Regions from separate parts of the Brenneria uluponensis genome, predicted to be linked through region 3. Evidence: predicted binding sites of a transcription regulator. Region 3 holds the regulator's gene; each other region holds the start of a gene.
The links. The regulator Fur, encoded in region 3, represses iron uptake genes when iron is present. The targets are predictions, from matches to a motif close to ATAATAATGAGAACNACTATCAA.
Positions count from the first base shown of each region.

Region 1: a site for Fur is predicted at 2,463-2,485, ahead of fes (enterochelin esterase). Genes of this name have one in related genera too.
Region 2: a site for Fur is predicted at 2,676-2,698, ahead of RS889_RS18825 (Nramp family divalent metal transporter). Genes of this name have one in related genera too.
Region 4: a site for Fur is predicted at 2,012-2,034, ahead of fepD (Fe(3+)-siderophore ABC transporter permease). Genes of this name have one in related genera too.

Region 1 is NZ_CP135917.1:1,783,042-1,787,231, forward strand. Features, by position in the region: gene RS889_RS08215 (TonB-dependent siderophore receptor) at 51-2,267, opposite strand; gene fes (enterochelin esterase) at 2,583-3,884, shown strand; gene RS889_RS08225 (MbtH family protein) at 3,914-4,141, shown strand.
Region 2 is NZ_CP135917.1:4,066,937-4,071,126, reverse strand. Features, by position in the region: gene recN (DNA repair protein RecN) at 1-711, opposite strand, end outside; gene nadK (NAD(+) kinase) at 796-1,674, opposite strand; gene grpE (nucleotide exchange factor GrpE) at 1,811-2,398, shown strand; gene RS889_RS18825 (Nramp family divalent metal transporter) at 2,737-3,975, shown strand; gene nudK (GDP-mannose pyrophosphatase NudK) at 4,066-4,190, shown strand, end outside.
Region 3 is NZ_CP135917.1:3,477,147-3,481,336, forward strand. Features, by position in the region: gene RS889_RS16220 (methyl-accepting chemotaxis protein) at 1-158, opposite strand, end outside; gene fldA (flavodoxin FldA) at 577-1,104, shown strand; gene fur (ferric iron uptake transcriptional regulator) at 1,439-1,885, shown strand; gene glnS (glutamine--tRNA ligase) at 1,957-3,615, opposite strand; gene nagE (N-acetylglucosamine-specific PTS transporter subunit IIBC) at 3,794-4,190, opposite strand, start outside.
Region 4 is NZ_CP135917.1:1,796,899-1,801,088, forward strand. Features, by position in the region: gene fepG (iron-enterobactin ABC transporter permease) at 1-922, opposite strand, end outside; gene fepD (Fe(3+)-siderophore ABC transporter permease) at 934-1,941, opposite strand; gene entS (enterobactin transporter EntS) at 2,163-3,440, shown strand; gene fepB (Fe2+-enterobactin ABC transporter substrate-binding protein) at 3,524-4,190, opposite strand, start outside.

The sequences.
Region 1 (4,190 bases), 1.7 Mb from region 3:
GCGCCTGCCCTTCAGACCGGGGCGTCGTGCCCCGGCGTTATAACTATGGGTTACCAGCTGTAGCTGACGGTGGCGACAATGCTACGACCACTGCCATAGAAACAGGAGGTAGTGCCGCTACAGGACGCGACATAATGTTTATCTGCCAGGTTATTGACGTTGAGCTGTACCGCCGCCCCTTTCAGGTGTGGCGACGCTTCGGCCAGATCGTAACGGACCATGGCGTCATACAAGGCATATGAGGGAACCTTGAAACTCTCGGCGTTATCACCATAACTGGTGCCGATATAACGCACACCGCTGCCAACGGTAACGCCTTTCAACGCGCCGTCCAGGAAGTGGTAGCTGCCCCAGGCTGACGCGGTATGGCGAGGAATTGATGACGGGCTCTTATCGATCTGGTTGGCGGTGTTGCTCTCCTTGGTGACCGCATCAGTATAGGTATATGCCGCCATCAGGCTGATTTCCGGCGTCAGTTGCGCATGTACCTCGGTTTCCACCCCTTTGGATTTTACTTTGCCGATTTGTTCGTTATAACCAAGCACGCTGTTGTAAGAGGTAATGTTTTTCTGGGTGATATCAAACAGTGATACGGTCAGTAGTGTGTTACTGCCTTTGGGCTGGAATTTCACTCCGACCTCTTTTTGTTCGCCGGTCGTGGGCTTGAATGGATCGGAGCCAGGGGCGCCATTATCCAGGTTGGGCTCAAACGAAGTGCTGTAACTGATATAAGGAGAAATGCCGTTGTCAAAGGCATACAGCAGGCCGGTACGACCGGTAAACTTATGGTCATTCTGCTGGGTTGTGCTGTCAGTTGTGCGATCCAGTGTGCGGACTTCACTCCAGTCATGACGACCAGACAGCAGCAGATTCCAGCGGTTCCATTCCAACTGATCTTGCAGGTAGACCCCGACTTGAGTCAGTTTTTTCTTGGTGCTGGTCATGAGGTTCAATGCACTGTCATCCACAATGGCAGACCCGCCATAAACAGGATTAGCCCAGTCAAAATCATACTGACTGCCCCCCAATCGCCAGTACTTATAGTCACGATTTTGCCATTTATAGTCGAGACCACCAACAGCGGTATGTTTGACTTCACCGGTATCAAACTTTGCTTTTAGCTGGTTATCCGCGCCGAATTCATCGACCTCAGTCTCTTCCCGTTGCTGACGTCGGGATAGTATCGTGCTGGTTTCTGAACCCCCGGTGGTGTAAACGAGATACTTATATTTTTCATTCAACTGGCTGTATCTGACGTTTTGTTGGAAGGAGAATACGTCATTAAAGGAGTGATCGAAGATATACCCTATTGAGGTTTGTTCCCGCTTTGACTGGTTATAGTTCGGATCACTGACATTCAGATCATAAGGTACCGTGCCGGTACTGTTTCCCAAGACTGTGCCGTAGGCTGGCAGAAAGTTACGGAATCCAGCCTTCGGGTCATCCTGGTAGCTGGTCAGCAGTGTAAAACTGGTATCGGCGTTTGGTAGCCAGGTAATCGCTGGCGCAATCGCTACCCGTTGTTGTTTGGAGTCCTTGACGAATTCATGCTTGGTGCTGGCGATACCGTTCAAACGGTAAAGCAGCGTTTTATCGTCATTTAACGCGCCGCCAAAATCAAACGCCGCCTCGCCCAGATGCTGGTTCCCTGTGCTGAACTGTATTTTGTGGATCTCTTCAGCCGTCGGGCGTTTGCTGGTCATGTTGATCATCCCACCGGGATTTACCTGTCCGTAAAGGACTGACGCCGGACCATGCACTAACTCGACACGTTCCAGCAACCAGGGATCAATTTTACCCAGTGCGGCGCCCTGGCCGCTCAGACCATAACTCAGGCCATCAAGAAATTTGGCGGTATAGCGGAAGCCACGGGAGATAACTTCATCATTGCGGTTGGAAGAACCCCGATAGTTGGTGACGACACCGCTGGAGTAGTTAAAGGCGTCTGCTACCGAGGAAACCGCCTGTGCGTCCATCTGGTCACGGGTTACCACGCTGATGGCCTGTGGTGTTTTCACCAGTGGGGTATTGGTCTTGGTGCCTGAGGCGCTCTCTTTGGCCACGATCCCTTGCAGTGGTGCGGTAACACTTTCTGTAGTGTCAGCGCTGACAACAATGGTGTCGCTGGTGTTTGCTGTATTAGCTGCTACCGCAGCATGCGCCAGCGGCGTCATGAGCAGAGCAGACGCCAAAACAAGCGGCATGCTGCGATTATCGGTGTGCAAAAACATCATATTTTCTAATGGTTTTTTTGTCGTTTTAAACATGTAGTGATCCCTTCAGAAGACGGCATTGTTTTAAATACATCAGCTGTTTTGAACCATGTCGGTTATGGCATGTGCCGAAAATCCACGTTAATCACCTCACGCGATTAGCGTGTGGTATGAATTTTCAGATTGGTAGCCCGTAAACCACGTTGGTTTCTCACTCTCATGAAAAGAGAGGTCGTCATCTTATTGCAAATGTAAATAATTCTCAATATTATTTGTTTTTGTGTGTCTGACTATGTGTTTTTATATAAATCATTAGTTTTGTTAACTAAGTGTAAGCAAATTGAAGAGGCCATAACCTGGGAGGTTTACATGTCAGAAACGCAGTCGTCGGGTTGCGCAGCAGAACTCATTTCATCGCCGACGGCGGGGGTGGAAAACTGGTGGCGTGGTATCGCCAGTATGGGTACGCCGTTAGTGGAATCATTGGATGGGAAACGAGTGCGAGTGACGTTCTTTTGGCGCGATCCTGCCGGAGATGAACGGCAGTCCGCCATTCAGCAGGTTTACATTGATGTCAACGGTGTTACTGACCACCACAGTTTTCAGCCGCAAAGTTTGCAGCGTCTGGCCGGAACGGATGTCTGGTATTGGTCACTGGATATTGAAAATGATTGGCGCGGAAGTTACAGCTTGATTCCGATTACCGGGAAGCAATTGCCGCCGGCGTTTAGCGGTGATCATCAACAACGTTGCCAGCAACAACGCGAGTGGTGGTGCTCATTGTTTCCGCATGCCATTGCCGATCCGCTTAATCCACTACAACCACATCTCACCCATTGGGGCGAGTCTCTTTCTGCGGCTCATATGCCGTATGCCCCGCCTCAACAGGCATGGCTGGCATTGGATCAGGGGCAAGCAACCGCGCCGGACCGTCGGCGGTTGCAGATTTTTCAATGGGAAAGCCTACAACTGCGTAATCAGCGACGTATCTGGCTGTATAGCACGGGTGATACTGAACTACTGGCGCAGCGCCCACTGGTTATTGTGTTGGATGGACAGAACTGGGCCGAGGAAATACCACTGTACTCCGCACTGGAGGTAGAAACGGCCAATGGCCAGTTACCGCCAGCAGTTTGGTTATTCATTGATGTGATTGACATGGATTGTCGTGAGCGGGAGCTGACGTGCAACGCAAATTTCTGGCAGGCCGTTCAGACCGAGCTGCTGCCGTTAGCGGCACAGCACACCTCTTTTAGCGATGATCCGCAGCGAACCGTGGTAGCCGGCCAAAGTTATGGTGGCCTGGCGGCGCTGTATGCCGGTTTGCACTGGCCACACCGATTTGGTCGGGTGCTGACCCAATCCGGTTCGTTCTGGTGGCCGAATCTGAAGTTCATCACCCAGTTTAACGCGTGCGACAGTCATGAACCCGGTTGGCTGGTGGAACAGGTACGACAAGGTGTCGGCGCGCAAACGCCACTGACCATCTTTCAGGAAGCGGGTGATCGTGAACAAGATATTGATTTTGTCAATCAGCAGATGAACCAGGCTCTGGTCGCCGCCGGACATCGGGTGAATTACCGCGTCTACGCCGGTGGTCATGATGCGCTCTGCTGGCGCGGTGGCCTGATTGATGGCACTCGCTGGTTGCTGGCTGATGTGGCCGGATAGGAATGAAACCAACAGATGAGGTGATATGAATGCATCAGGAACAGCAAAACCCGTTTGATGATGAAAGCTTGGTCTTTTCAGTGCTGATGAATGAACGTCGGCAATACAGCCTGTGGCCGGTATTCGCGGCATTACCCACGGGGTGGGAAAGGATATTCGGACCACAATCGCGAGCGTCTTGTATTGAGTACATCGAAAATCACTGGCTCGACATGCGACCGGCTGACCTGAAAACCATATCGGTGACTGAACGCTGAAAGCGTGAATCATCAGCCGGTATTGCGATATTTCCCCGTTGCGAAGTAA
Region 2 (4,190 bases), 590 kb from region 3:
ACCTTCACTAAGCAGTTGTAGCGTTTGTTGGCTAAGCGCGAGCAGCTGTCCGCTGTTGGACAGACGCTTGTACTCGGCATCAATCTGTTCATATTCTCCGGCCTGTGGAGCGAAGTCATTCAGTTCTTTCAGTTGGTATTGCAGAAGTTCCCGGCGTGCTTCCCGTTCAATGGTTGCCTGCTGGTGTTGGGCCAGTTCACGACAGCTTTGGTGCCACTGTTGCCAGACGTGCTGCATGGCAGAAAGTAATTGAGGTTCATCGGCGTAGGCATCCAGCAGATGACGCTGATGTTCTGGTTTAAGCAACAGTTGGTGTGCATGTTGACCGTGTAGTTGGATCAGATGTTGGCCCAGTTCCCGTAGTTGGGAAAGCGGAACAGCGGTACCGTTAATGAAACCACGGGAACGTCCGTCGGCACCGATAACTCGTCGCAGCAGGCATTCATTGCTGTCATCAAGCTGGTTTTGCTCCAGCCAGACCAATGCCGCCGGGGTGTCAGCCAGTGAAAAACGGGCGCAGATATCTGCACGTGCCGCTTCCGGACGAACCATGCTGGCATCAGAACGGTTCCCGAGGCAGAGACCGAGAGCATCAATCGCAATGGATTTACCTGCACCGGTTTCGCCGGTAATGACGCTCATCCCGGCTTGAAAATCAATTTCTAGTTCGCGCACGATGGCGAAGTTACTGATAGTGAGTTGCGCCAGCATGGTAGTTTCCTGTATGTAACAACAAGTGTGATTACGTACAGTATAAACTGGTTTTTTATACAGTAAAGTGGCTTGCGGTCATTTTTAGAACAATTTTTTAGACCATCCGAGTTTGCTACTTAATGTATTGAAATAGCTGTAATCTTTGGGATGAATGAGATTGAGGTGATGTTTGCTACGCCGGATGAAAACCTCTTCACCTTCCTGTATTGGCAGCGAGATCTGGCTGTCACAGCTGATTTCCAGATCGTTGGTGATTTTGGAGAACTTCAGCCGAATAGTACTGCTGCTGTTAATTACCAGCGGACGCGCCGACAGTGTGTGCGGGAACATGGGAACCAGTGCAATGGCATCCAGCGTAGGGGTCAGAATAGGGCCGCCTCCAGAAAGGGAATAAGCGGTGGAACCGGTAGGTGTGGAAATGATCAGACCATCTGAACGTTGAGAAAAGGCAAAGCTATCATCGATATAGACTTCAAACTCGATCATATGAGCGACTTTCCCCGGATGAAGAACGACTTCGTTGATCGCTGTGCTAATACTGTTGGCCTGCTTTGTGCGGCATACCTGTGCTTCCAGCATGAAACGGCTTTCGCAAATGTAATGACCTGCCAGTACATCACTGAGCTGTTGCTGAGTATGGTCGGGATCCAAATCAGTAAGGAAACCAAGGTTGCCGCGGTTAACACCGATCACGCTAACATCATAACGTGAAAGTATTCGCGCCGCTCCCAGCATATTGCCGTCCCCGCCAATCACGATGGCCAGATCTGCCTGTCGCCCGATATCATCCAGATTACCGGTTACGGCGTCTTTCAAATTGAGAGCGTGGGCAATCTGTGGCTCGAGCAGCACTGAGTAGCCTTTGTCGCTCAACCAGTGATATAGCATGTCATGAGTGGTCAGTGCCGTGGGATGGCGCGGATGACCGACAATGCCGATGCAGTTAAATAGTTTGTTCATTGAATCGATTATCCTCACCGAAGTGTCTGGCACTCCGTGTTTTAAGGCAATATGTGAATCGTTCCCTTGAAACCCCGCGTTTGATCCCCATAATAAGCGAACTAGCGAGAACAATGCTAAAACCGCGGAGAATTTCATGAGTAGTAAAGATCAGAAGTCACCTGACGAGCAAGTCTTGGATCAAAAGGAAACGGCAGAAGGGCAAAAAGCGGAAGCCATGCCGGAGATGACAGAAGTGGTTGACCCGCGTGATGAGCGTATTGCCGAACTGGAAGCACAGTTGAACGATGTACAGCAGCGTGAACGTGATAACGTGATGCGTGCTCGCGCAGAGATTGAGAATATTCGTCGCCGTACGGATATTGACATTGAAAAGGCCCACAAGTTTGCATTGGAAAAGTTTGCGGGTGAAATGTTACCGGTGATTGATAATCTGGAGCGCGCACTGGAAATGGCCGACAAGTCTGATGAGGCACTGTCTGCCATGATTGAAGGTGTTGAACTGACGCTGAAATCTCTGTTAGCGGCAGTGCATAAGTTTGGTATTGATGTGGTTGATGAGGCCAATGTGCCGTTCAATCCGGAAGTCCACCAGGCCATGACTATGCTTGAATCTGCCGATCATCAGCCGAATCACGTCATGATGGTGATGCAGAAAGGTTACACGTTGAATGGTCGACTACTGCGTCCGGCAATGGTGGCTGTGTCTAAAGCCAAAGAATAATATTCCCTTTTCTCCGAAGACAATGGCTTCGCTGCGGTTGTCTTCGAAGATTTCCATTCAAATTTTCCTGTCTTTAATCCTGTAATCCCTCTGTTTTTTTATTGTGTTCATGTGGTGTTTTTCGCATGAAGTAATAAGTATTCTTGAATTTTAAATAATTGCGTTTTTTTGTTTATAATTTGTTAATATTCGTTTGCTGAATCCGGTGTTTTTCATAGGGTAAATGCATCATTATCTTTACCTATTAGAGTAATAATTATTGCCGTTCTAAATGCACTTGATAATCATTATCATTAATGTAAAAGTAGTAAAACAACAGCTTTAGAAGGGTCACTCATATGCCGGGAAGTCGTGTAGTCGAATCAGTCAGCCGCAAATCGAGAAAGGTTAAACTTTCTTTGATGGGGCCGGCTTTCATCGCAGCGATCGGTTATATCGACCCTGGTAACTTCGCCACCAATATTCAGTCGGGTGCTTCTTACGGTTATCAATTGCTGTGGGTTGTGGTTTGGGCCAACCTGATGGCGATGCTGATCCAATTGCTTTCAGCCAAGTTGGGCATTGCCACTGGGAAAAATCTGGCGGAGCATATCCGTGACCGTTTCCCGCGTCCTGCCGTATGGGCTTATTGGGTTCAGGCTGAAATCATTGCCATGGCAACCGATCTGGCTGAATTTATCGGGGCAGCCATCGGCTTTAAATTGCTGTTTGGCGTGTCCCTGCTGGAAGGGGCTGTACTCACCGGTATTGCGACTTTCTTGATCCTCATGCTGCAACAGCGTGGACAAAAACCACTGGAAATGGTGATTGGTGGTCTACTGCTGTTTGTTGCGGCAGCGTACATTGTGGAATTGATTTTCTCACGTCCGGAGTTAGTGGCATTGACCAAAGGAATGGTTATTCCCAGTTTTCCGACCTCGGATGCGGTATTGCTGGCTGCCGGGGTATTGGGTGCGACTATCATGCCGCATGTGATTTATCTGCATTCATCCCTGACTCAACGGGAAGGGAAATATACATCTGCAGAGCGTTATACCGCGACTAAAGTTGATGTTTCCATAGCAATGACCATTGCGGGATTTGTGAATCTGGCGATGATGGCGACGGCGGCGGCGGCATTTCATTTTAGTGGTAATACTGGGATTAGCGATCTCGATCAGGCTTACCTGACGTTGCAACCATTGCTGGGGCATGCTGCCGCGACCATATTCGGTTTGAGCCTGGTGATGGCGGGGCTGTCATCAACGGTCGTGGGAACGCTGGCGGGTCAGGTGGTGATGCAAGGTTTTGTGCATTTTCATATACCGCTGTGGTTACGCCGCTCTGTTACTATGTTGCCGTCATTTATTGTGATTTTGTATGGTATGGATCCCACCCGAGTGCTGGTATTGAGTCAGGTTCTGCTGAGTTTCGGGATCGCTTTGGCATTAATTCCACTGTTGGTATTTACCGGAAACCGGGAATTAATGGGTAATCTGGTCAACAGTCGGTTGATACAAAACACGGGAAAATTGATTGTATTTATCGTTGTTTCACTGAACCTCTATCTGATCGTCGATACGCTGCTGGCGCGTTAATCGCGCCTGTATTCCTGGTAGTATCACGTGCATTCCTGTTTTACCAAGCTTATTATTTTCCACGGATTCTTTGTATGCCGGGGCTCAATTATGTCGTCACCCATCACAATTATTGAAAAGAAGATTTTATCCGACCACTGGTTTGTTCTGAATAAATATGTATTTGATCTGAAAAGAAAAAATGGCGAGCTGGTTCGCCAGATGCGGGAAGTTTA
Region 3 (4,190 bases):
TTCATGTTCTTCACCAGTAATGAACTGGTTTTTGAGGTTACATTCATTGTTTTGAACGAGTACATGGTATAGACCGAAACACCAATCCATAATGTACAAAAAGTACCTAGCACCCATAGCATAGCCGTTCTAATAGAAATGTTTCGCAGAAATCGCATGTGTAGTCTCCAGACCTAACAACATAGGGAAGATGTTGTGATAACTAGCCAACATTAAACAAAGCGCATTTTTACGACCTTGACTTTGTTGTATGCTGAAATAAGAATAAAGAAGCACCTTCCTCTTTAATCGACATAATTAGAGGAATATTTAACGATAAATTGTGATTTTATAGTTATAAAATTTACAAATTAAGCATAATTAATAATGCTTTCAAGCAGATAATACATTTAGTTTTTTAAAAAAAATTAAAAAACCATCTACCCAAAAAGAGAAGAACAGCTAATCATTTTCTCATCTTAGAACAATGTGTATACCGATATTCAAGTTTCTCATGCGGAAAGTGTCTGCTATTATTACTCGATCAGTGATGGCAAAGGTCATCATACCATTAAGAATCAAGAGGTTATTTTATTCATGGCACTCATAGGAATTTTCTTTGGCAGTGATACTGGCAATACTGAAAACATTGCCAAGATGATCCAACAACAACTGGGAACAGAAGTTGCCGAGGTTCATGACATTGCCAAAAGCAGTAAAGAAGATCTAGAGCGTTTTGACATTTTACTGCTGGGGATTCCAACCTGGTATTACGGTGAGGCCCAATGTGACTGGGATGATTTTTTCCCAACACTGGAAGAAATCGACTTTTCCGGTAAATTGGTAGCCCTGTTTGGCTGCGGTGATCAGGAAGATTATGCTGAATATTTCTGCGATGCCATGGGCACCATACGCGATATTATTGAGCCACATGGAGCCATTATCGTGGGCAACTGGCCGACAGAAGGCTACCACTTTGAAGCATCTAAAGGTCTGGTGGATGATGACCATTTTATTGGTCTGGCCATTGATGAAGATCGTCAGCCGGAGCTGACCAGCGAACGCGTCAATGCTTGGGTTACAAAAATCAGCGACGAGCTAGATCTGAAAGGACTTCTTGCCTGAATCATGTCCTCTTTTGGCTCTGGCAATATTTTGCGCCGGAGCCACATCAATAGCGAAAAACTATTACAGAAGTAGATACATTTTTTTAACTTTTCGCAATGGCAAGGTACAATGACGCTATCGGTTTGCCGAAATCATCATAATATTTCGCTAATCAACAAGGCATTACGTTATAGACCGCCCCGCTAGGCAAGAATAATATGGTTAAGATTCCGTTGTTTCTATTTTGAATATGCAGTTCTATAATTGAGACGCATAACCTTTTTTGAGCCGACCGATAATATTAGGCTAGGTAGCCTCCCTTGATAAAGTAGAGTAACAGGACTAAATCCGCATGACTGACAACAACACCGCATTAAAGAAGGCTGGCCTGAAAGTAACACTTCCAAGACTCAAAATTCTGGAAGTGTTACAGGACCCTACATGCCACCATGTCAGCGCGGAAGACTTATACAAAAAGCTGATTGATATGGGTGAAGAAATTGGTTTGGCTACAGTTTACCGTGTACTTAACCAGTTCGACGATGCGGGTATTGTGACCCGTCATAACTTTGAAGGCGGAAAATCTGTCTTTGAATTGACCCAACAGCACCATCATGACCATCTGATCTGCCTGGATTGTGGCCGCGTCATTGAATTTCGTGATGAATTCATTGAAGCTCGCCAACGTGAAATCTCTGAAAAACATGGTATAAAACTTACCAATCACAGCTTATATCTGTATGGCCACTGTACCGATGGTAATTGCCGTGAAGATGAAAGTATTCACGACGAACGATAAAATAAATCTTCTGCAAAAAATAAAACCGCCGCGGCGGTTTTATTTTTTTGTACCCAGCCCTGCTTTCCCGCTTAACCAACCCAGGTATCTCGCAATCCCACCGTACGGTTAAATACCAGATTTTCTGTACTGGAATAGACGCGGTCTGCGCAAAAATACCCTTCACGTTCAAACTGATAGGCTTTTTCCGCTTTAGCATTGGCCAGACTGGCCTCAACAAAACCATGCTCAATGATCAACGAATTAGGATTAATAGTAGAGAGGACATCTTCTGCAGCCCCGGGATTCGGGACACTAAACAAGCGATCATACAGACGAAACTCTGCAGGAATAGCATGTGCTGCAGAAACCCAGTGGATCACCCCTTTTACCTTACGTCCATCCGATGGATCTTTACTCAACGTTTCAGGATCGTAACGACAATAAATAGTGGTGATCACACCTTGTTCATCTTTCTCGATATGCTCGGCCCTAATCACATAGGCATTGCGCAGGCGAACTTCTTTACCCAATACCAGGCGTTTATACTGCTTGTTCGCTTCTTCGCGGAAGTCGGCACGATCGATATAAACTTCACGGCTAAAAGCCACCTGACGCGAGCCCATCTCCGGTTTATTAGGATGATGTGGCATGGTTACCCATTCTTCGTGATCCATAGGCAGATTTTCGATCACTACTTTTACCGGGTTCAGCACCGCCATTGCGCGTGGCGCATTGTCATTCAGATCGTCACGGATACAAGATTCCAACGCTGCCATTTCAACATTGTTATCCTGTTTGGTTACACCAATACGACGGCAAAATTCACGGATAGACGAAGCAGTATAGCCACGACGGCGCAGTCCGGAAATCGTCGGCATACGCGGATCATCCCAACCTTCCACTACCTGTTCAGTAACCAATTGATTCAATTTACGCTTGGACATTACAGCGTATTCAAGATTCAAGCGCGAGAATTCGTACTGGCGTGGGTGACACGGGATAGTGATATTATCAAGCACCCAGTCATACAAACGACGATTGTCCTGAAACTCCAGTGTACATAACGAATGTGTTACGCCTTCCACTGCATCGGAGATACAGTGGGTGAAGTCATACATCGGATAGATGCACCACTTATTGCCGGTTTGATGATGCTCAGCAAATTTAATACGGTACAACACGGGATCACGCATCACGATAAATGGTGATGCCATGTCAATTTTTGCACGCAGACATGCCATACCTTCGGCAAAACCACCGTTGCGCATTTTTTCAAACAACGTCAGGTTTTCCTGCACAGAGCGGTCACGATGAGGACTGTTTCTTCCTGGTGAAGTCAACGTACCACGGTATTCACGGATTTGTTCAGGCGTGAGCTCATCCACATACGCCAATCCTTTACTAATCAACTCGACGGCATAAAGATGCAATTGGTCAAAGTAATCTGAAGAGTAATGTATGTCACCACTCCAGGAAAAACCCAGCCACTTGACATCATGCTTGATAGATTCAACGTACTCGATATCTTCTTTTACCGGATTGGTATCGTCAAAACGCAAATTACATTGGCCGTTGTAATCATCCGCAATACCAAAATTCAGGCAGATCGATTTAGCGTGACCAATATGCAAATAACCATTCGGCTCAGGGGGAAAACGCGTCTGAATATGATCATGCTTACCGGAAGCCAGATCTTCATCGATAATCTGGCGGATAAAGTTAGTTGGGCGGGCTTCAGCCTCACTCATGCTTGATTCCTCAAATACGAAAAACGACATATAACCACTAATGATCCAACAAGCCTCGTCGGGAAACAACCGTTTGTTTCACCTAATTGCACGAAAATAGGGAGAATAGAAAGCGGGATGAGCTTTTCTTCTCATCCCGCCGATAGCCACAACATCTTAATGTATCAATACTGCTGTACTATTCTTCACTTACTTCACGCATAGCAGCAGCGATGCTTTCCGCCTGAGTTCCCACCACAATCTGAATACTCTGCTTATTCAGACGAATAACCCCGGCAGCCCCCAGCTGTTTGGCCTGTGCATCATTAACAATAGCCGAATCTTTCACATTCAGACGTAAACGAGTAATACAGGCATCAATGCCAGTCAGATTTTCCTTTCCACCAACCGCCTGCAAGTAGCCACTGGCCAACACCCGACTGTCTGATGAGTTTGTCACCACTGCATGACTAACCTCTCCGCCGCCAGTTGCAGCAACATCAGCAGGAAGCTCTCGTCCAGGCGTCATCAGATTAAAGCGGGTAATGGTGAAGCGGAATACGACATAATAGATGATAAAGAACACGAATCCCTGC
Region 4 (4,190 bases), 1.7 Mb from region 3:
CCGCGCTCAGTAGCAAAATGGCGCCAATCATAGCCGCCGAGGATAGGGGGATCGAACTGGCGCAGGTCAAGCGGCGTGCAATCTGTGGTGAGGCAAGTGCAATAAACGAAATGGGCCCGGCGGTGGCGGTCACTACGGCAGTCAGAATAATGCCAGACAACATCAGGCACAGGCGACTGGCTTCGGCATTGACACCCAGCGCACGTGCGCTGTCATCACCCATTTCCAGTAGTTGAAGGCGTTTAGCCATCAGCAATGCCGCGATGGTTGCCAGCGGTACCAACAGTAGTGCGGGCTGGCTTTTAGTCCAGGTGACGCCATTCAGTGTCCCTGCGCCCCATAGTGCGGCGGTCATTGCATGTTCCAACGAGCTGGTAATGATCAGCCAGGTGTTGAACGCGGTCAGAATGGCACCGATGGCAATGCCGACAATAATGAGTCGAAAACCGACGATGCCATCGCGCCAGGCCAGCAAATAAACCAGTACCGCCGTAATCATGCCGCCCAGTACCGCGCCGCCAGCGATTTGATAGTAGCTGCCATTGAGCAGGATAATGGTCGTCAGTGCGCCGGTATAGGCACCGGTGCTAAAGCCGACCACATCAGGACTTCCCAGCGGGTTACGAATGATCGACTGAAAAATGCCGCCACTGATGCCCAACCCTGCGCCTAACAGCAGCGCTATCACGGCGCGCGGTGCCCGCCACTGAGTAATCACGGTGATGATTCCAGGCTCACCCTGACCGGCGAAGGCTTGCCAGACCTGTAGAGGCGACAGTTGCAACGTGCCGTAGCTGATAGCCACTGTCAGCAGCAGCAGGCTTAACAGAATCAGCAGGCTGTTAATTAATAAAACACGTTTGGATAGGCGTCCGCAGATTATGTCCCGGGGCGTGCTGAAATACAGCGCTTTAGCAATCATGTCGTGTCTCCTCAGGCTTTACGCCGCCGTACCAGCCAGATCAGCACGGGAGCACCAATAAAGGCAGTAATGATTGAAACCCGCAGCTCCCCCGGCACCAACAGACGACCAACAATATCGGCGCTCAGCAGCAGGATAGGGGCGAACAGGAATGAGTAGAGCAGGATCCAGCGCTGATCCGGCCCAGCCCACCAGCGTGCGATATGGGGAATCATCAGCCCGACAAATCCGATAGGGCCGACCAACGCAGTGGCTGAACCACACAACAACATGATGGCGATGATGGAAACCAGCCGCACCAGAATCACCTGGATGCCTAATGCGGCGGCGAGATCTTCACCCATGCCGAGGGTGTTTAGTGACCGGGCCGCTATCAGTGCCAGTATGCTGCCGAGCAAAATGGCGGGAGTGACCAGCGCGATGTTGTGCATGGAGCGGATATCCAGCGTGCCAGCCTCCCATAAGCGGAGTTGATCAAACGCCTCGGGATTGAGCAGAGAAATAGATGATGTAATGCCCATCAATACGGCACTTAGCGCCACGCCGGCCAGTGTCAAACGTACCGGGTTGACACGACCTCCACTCAGCGTCCCGATAACCCACACCACCAGACTGGTGACAAACACGCCAGCCCAGGCAAAACCCAGCCATGACCCCATGCTGTTAATGCCAAACACGGTAATACCGATCACAATGGCAAAACTGGCCCCGGCATTCACACCGAGAATACCGGGATCGGCCAGCGGGTTGCGGGTCAGCGCCTGAATCACGGCGCCAGCGCCACCCAGCGCTATCCCGACGATAATACCGGCAAGAGTGCGAGGTAGCCGAGCAGCAAGAATAATCGTGCTGTCTGCGTTGGTTATCTGACCCGTCAGACTTGACCAGACCACATCCAGTGGAATGGATTTGGCACCCAGTATCAGGCTGGCGGCCACCACAACGACAATAATCAGTAAACACATCCCCACGCCATACTGGCGTCGCGTATGAACACGACAATATGAACGGGGGGGCATCGCGACAGCGTCATGATGAATCTGATGAAGTGGTATTCCCAATGACATTCTCTCTTCTATATAAATCTATATGATTATTATTATCATTAATGTTATTGATAAGCTATGGTAGCATGAGTTCTTCATCAAATACATTGACATAAACCTTGTATTGAGCTGCCTGTCCGTCTCTGACAGAGGGTATGGTCAATGAATAACCTTCAACCTTCGTTTAGGTAATCATGGCTAAATCGTCCATTCTGCTTGATTTCAGCTTGCTGAAAAACAATGCGCCATTTCGCGCGATCTTTGTCGCCCGTATGTTGTCAGTATTTGCACTGGGTATGCTGGCAGTCGGCGTACCGGTACAAATTCAGTCCATGACCGGGTCAACGCTACAGGTTGGTATGGCGGTGGCGCTGGATGGCGTGGGTATGTTTATCGGTCTGATGCTGGGTGGCGTGCTGGCCGATCGTTTTGATCGCCGCAAGCTGATTCTGTTTGCGCGTGGTACTTGTGGGCTGGGGTTTGTGGCTCTGAGCATGAATGCTTTTTCTGATTCACCGTCATTGTTGGCGCTCTATGTGCTGGCCGCCTGGGATGGTTTCTTTGGTGCGTTGGGTATGACGGCGCTAATGGCGGTTATTCCGCTGCTGGTCGGTCGTGAAAACCTCGCTGCCGCAGGGGCGCTGAGTATGCTGACGGTGCGTCTTGGCGCCATTCTCTCCCCGGCGCTGGGCGGAGTGATTATCGTTGCAGGTGGCGTGGGCTGGAATTTCGCCATTGCCGCAATAGGAACGTTGGCCACATTGATTCCGTTGGTGCGTTTACCGCCCTTGCAACCGGGAGCACGTGAGCCGGAGCATCCGCTACGGGCGCTGGTCAGTGGCGTGCAGTTTGTCTGTACTAATAAAGTGGTCGGTTGTGTGGTGCTAATTGGCATGCTGGTGAGCATTGTGGGCGCCATGCGTATCCTTTTCCCGGTACTGGCCAATGACGTTTACCACGCCGGCCCTTCTGCGGTTGGCCTGATGTATTCCGCTGTCCCGCTGGGGGCGATGCTGGGAGCCTTTACCAGCGGTTGGGTATCGCATGTGACGCGGCCGGGCTGGATACTACTGGGTAGTGCTACAGGCGCTTTTTTGGCGGTGACGTCGCTGGGGCTGGTTGGGCATATCCTTCCCGCATTAATGGCACTGGTCTGCTATGGCTATCTGAATGCCATCGCTTCTCTGCTGCAATTTACGCTGATACAGAGCCACACGCCGGATCACTTGCTGGGGCGGGTGAACAGTCTGGGTACCGCGCAGGATGTAAGCGGGGATTCTCTGGGAGCATTGGGACTGGGGATGATGGGACGGTTACTCACTCCGGCACTGAGTATCTTGTCATTTGGTGCCGCCGCTGCTCTGATCGGGGGATTGCTGGCCATCTGCGTACGTCCGTTACGTCACTGTACCTTCAGTAGTGCACAAGAGAATGAACCAGAGGAACAAGCCGGTGAGGTACCAGCCCGTTAATCCTGGAGTGGCAAAAAGAGCAATAAACACAGGTTCTATCTGATGCCTGCCGTGAGTCGACCGGCATCACTCGCTGCGTGCGGTTATGGTTTTTTGAAATGCTGTTCAATGTGATTGAGCATATCGCTGGCACTATAGTAATCCAGGCGGAACGTATCCAGCCCCATTGCCCATACCCGATGCTGCGCTACTGACTCCAGATGGTTGAGAAATGGGTTGGCATTTAGCTTGCTGACCGTGCTGTCATCGGCGGCAAAAAGCAGCAGACTTTTGCCGTTCAGACTGTCGGCCGTGTTTTCACCGGATATTTGCACGATATCCTGGCGTTTCCCCTGTTTGGTTTCGGTTTTTATGCCAGCGGGCAGAGTACTCAGCGTGAAGCCCAGTTCTGTCAGTAACTGGCCTTGTGCGGAAGCCGCCGTCCAGAGGTTTATACCGCGGCCATCCTCATAATACACCAGTGCGGAAACTGGCTGTGGTGGCAGGGTAATCATCCTTTTTACCGTCTGAACCCGTTGTTCAAACCGGGTAATAATACGCAGGGCATCGGCATCATGGCCGGTGGCCTCACCCAATTGTTGCGCCAGTTGCTGCCAGCTTTTATTGCCATAATCAATGACTAATGTCGGGGCAATCGCCGACAGTTGTTTATACAGTTTTAACGCGGAATCACCGCCGGTGGCTGCAATCACAATCAGATCTGGCGCAGCCGCGGCAATGGCTTCTGCGTTCGGCTCGGTAATGTAAAGC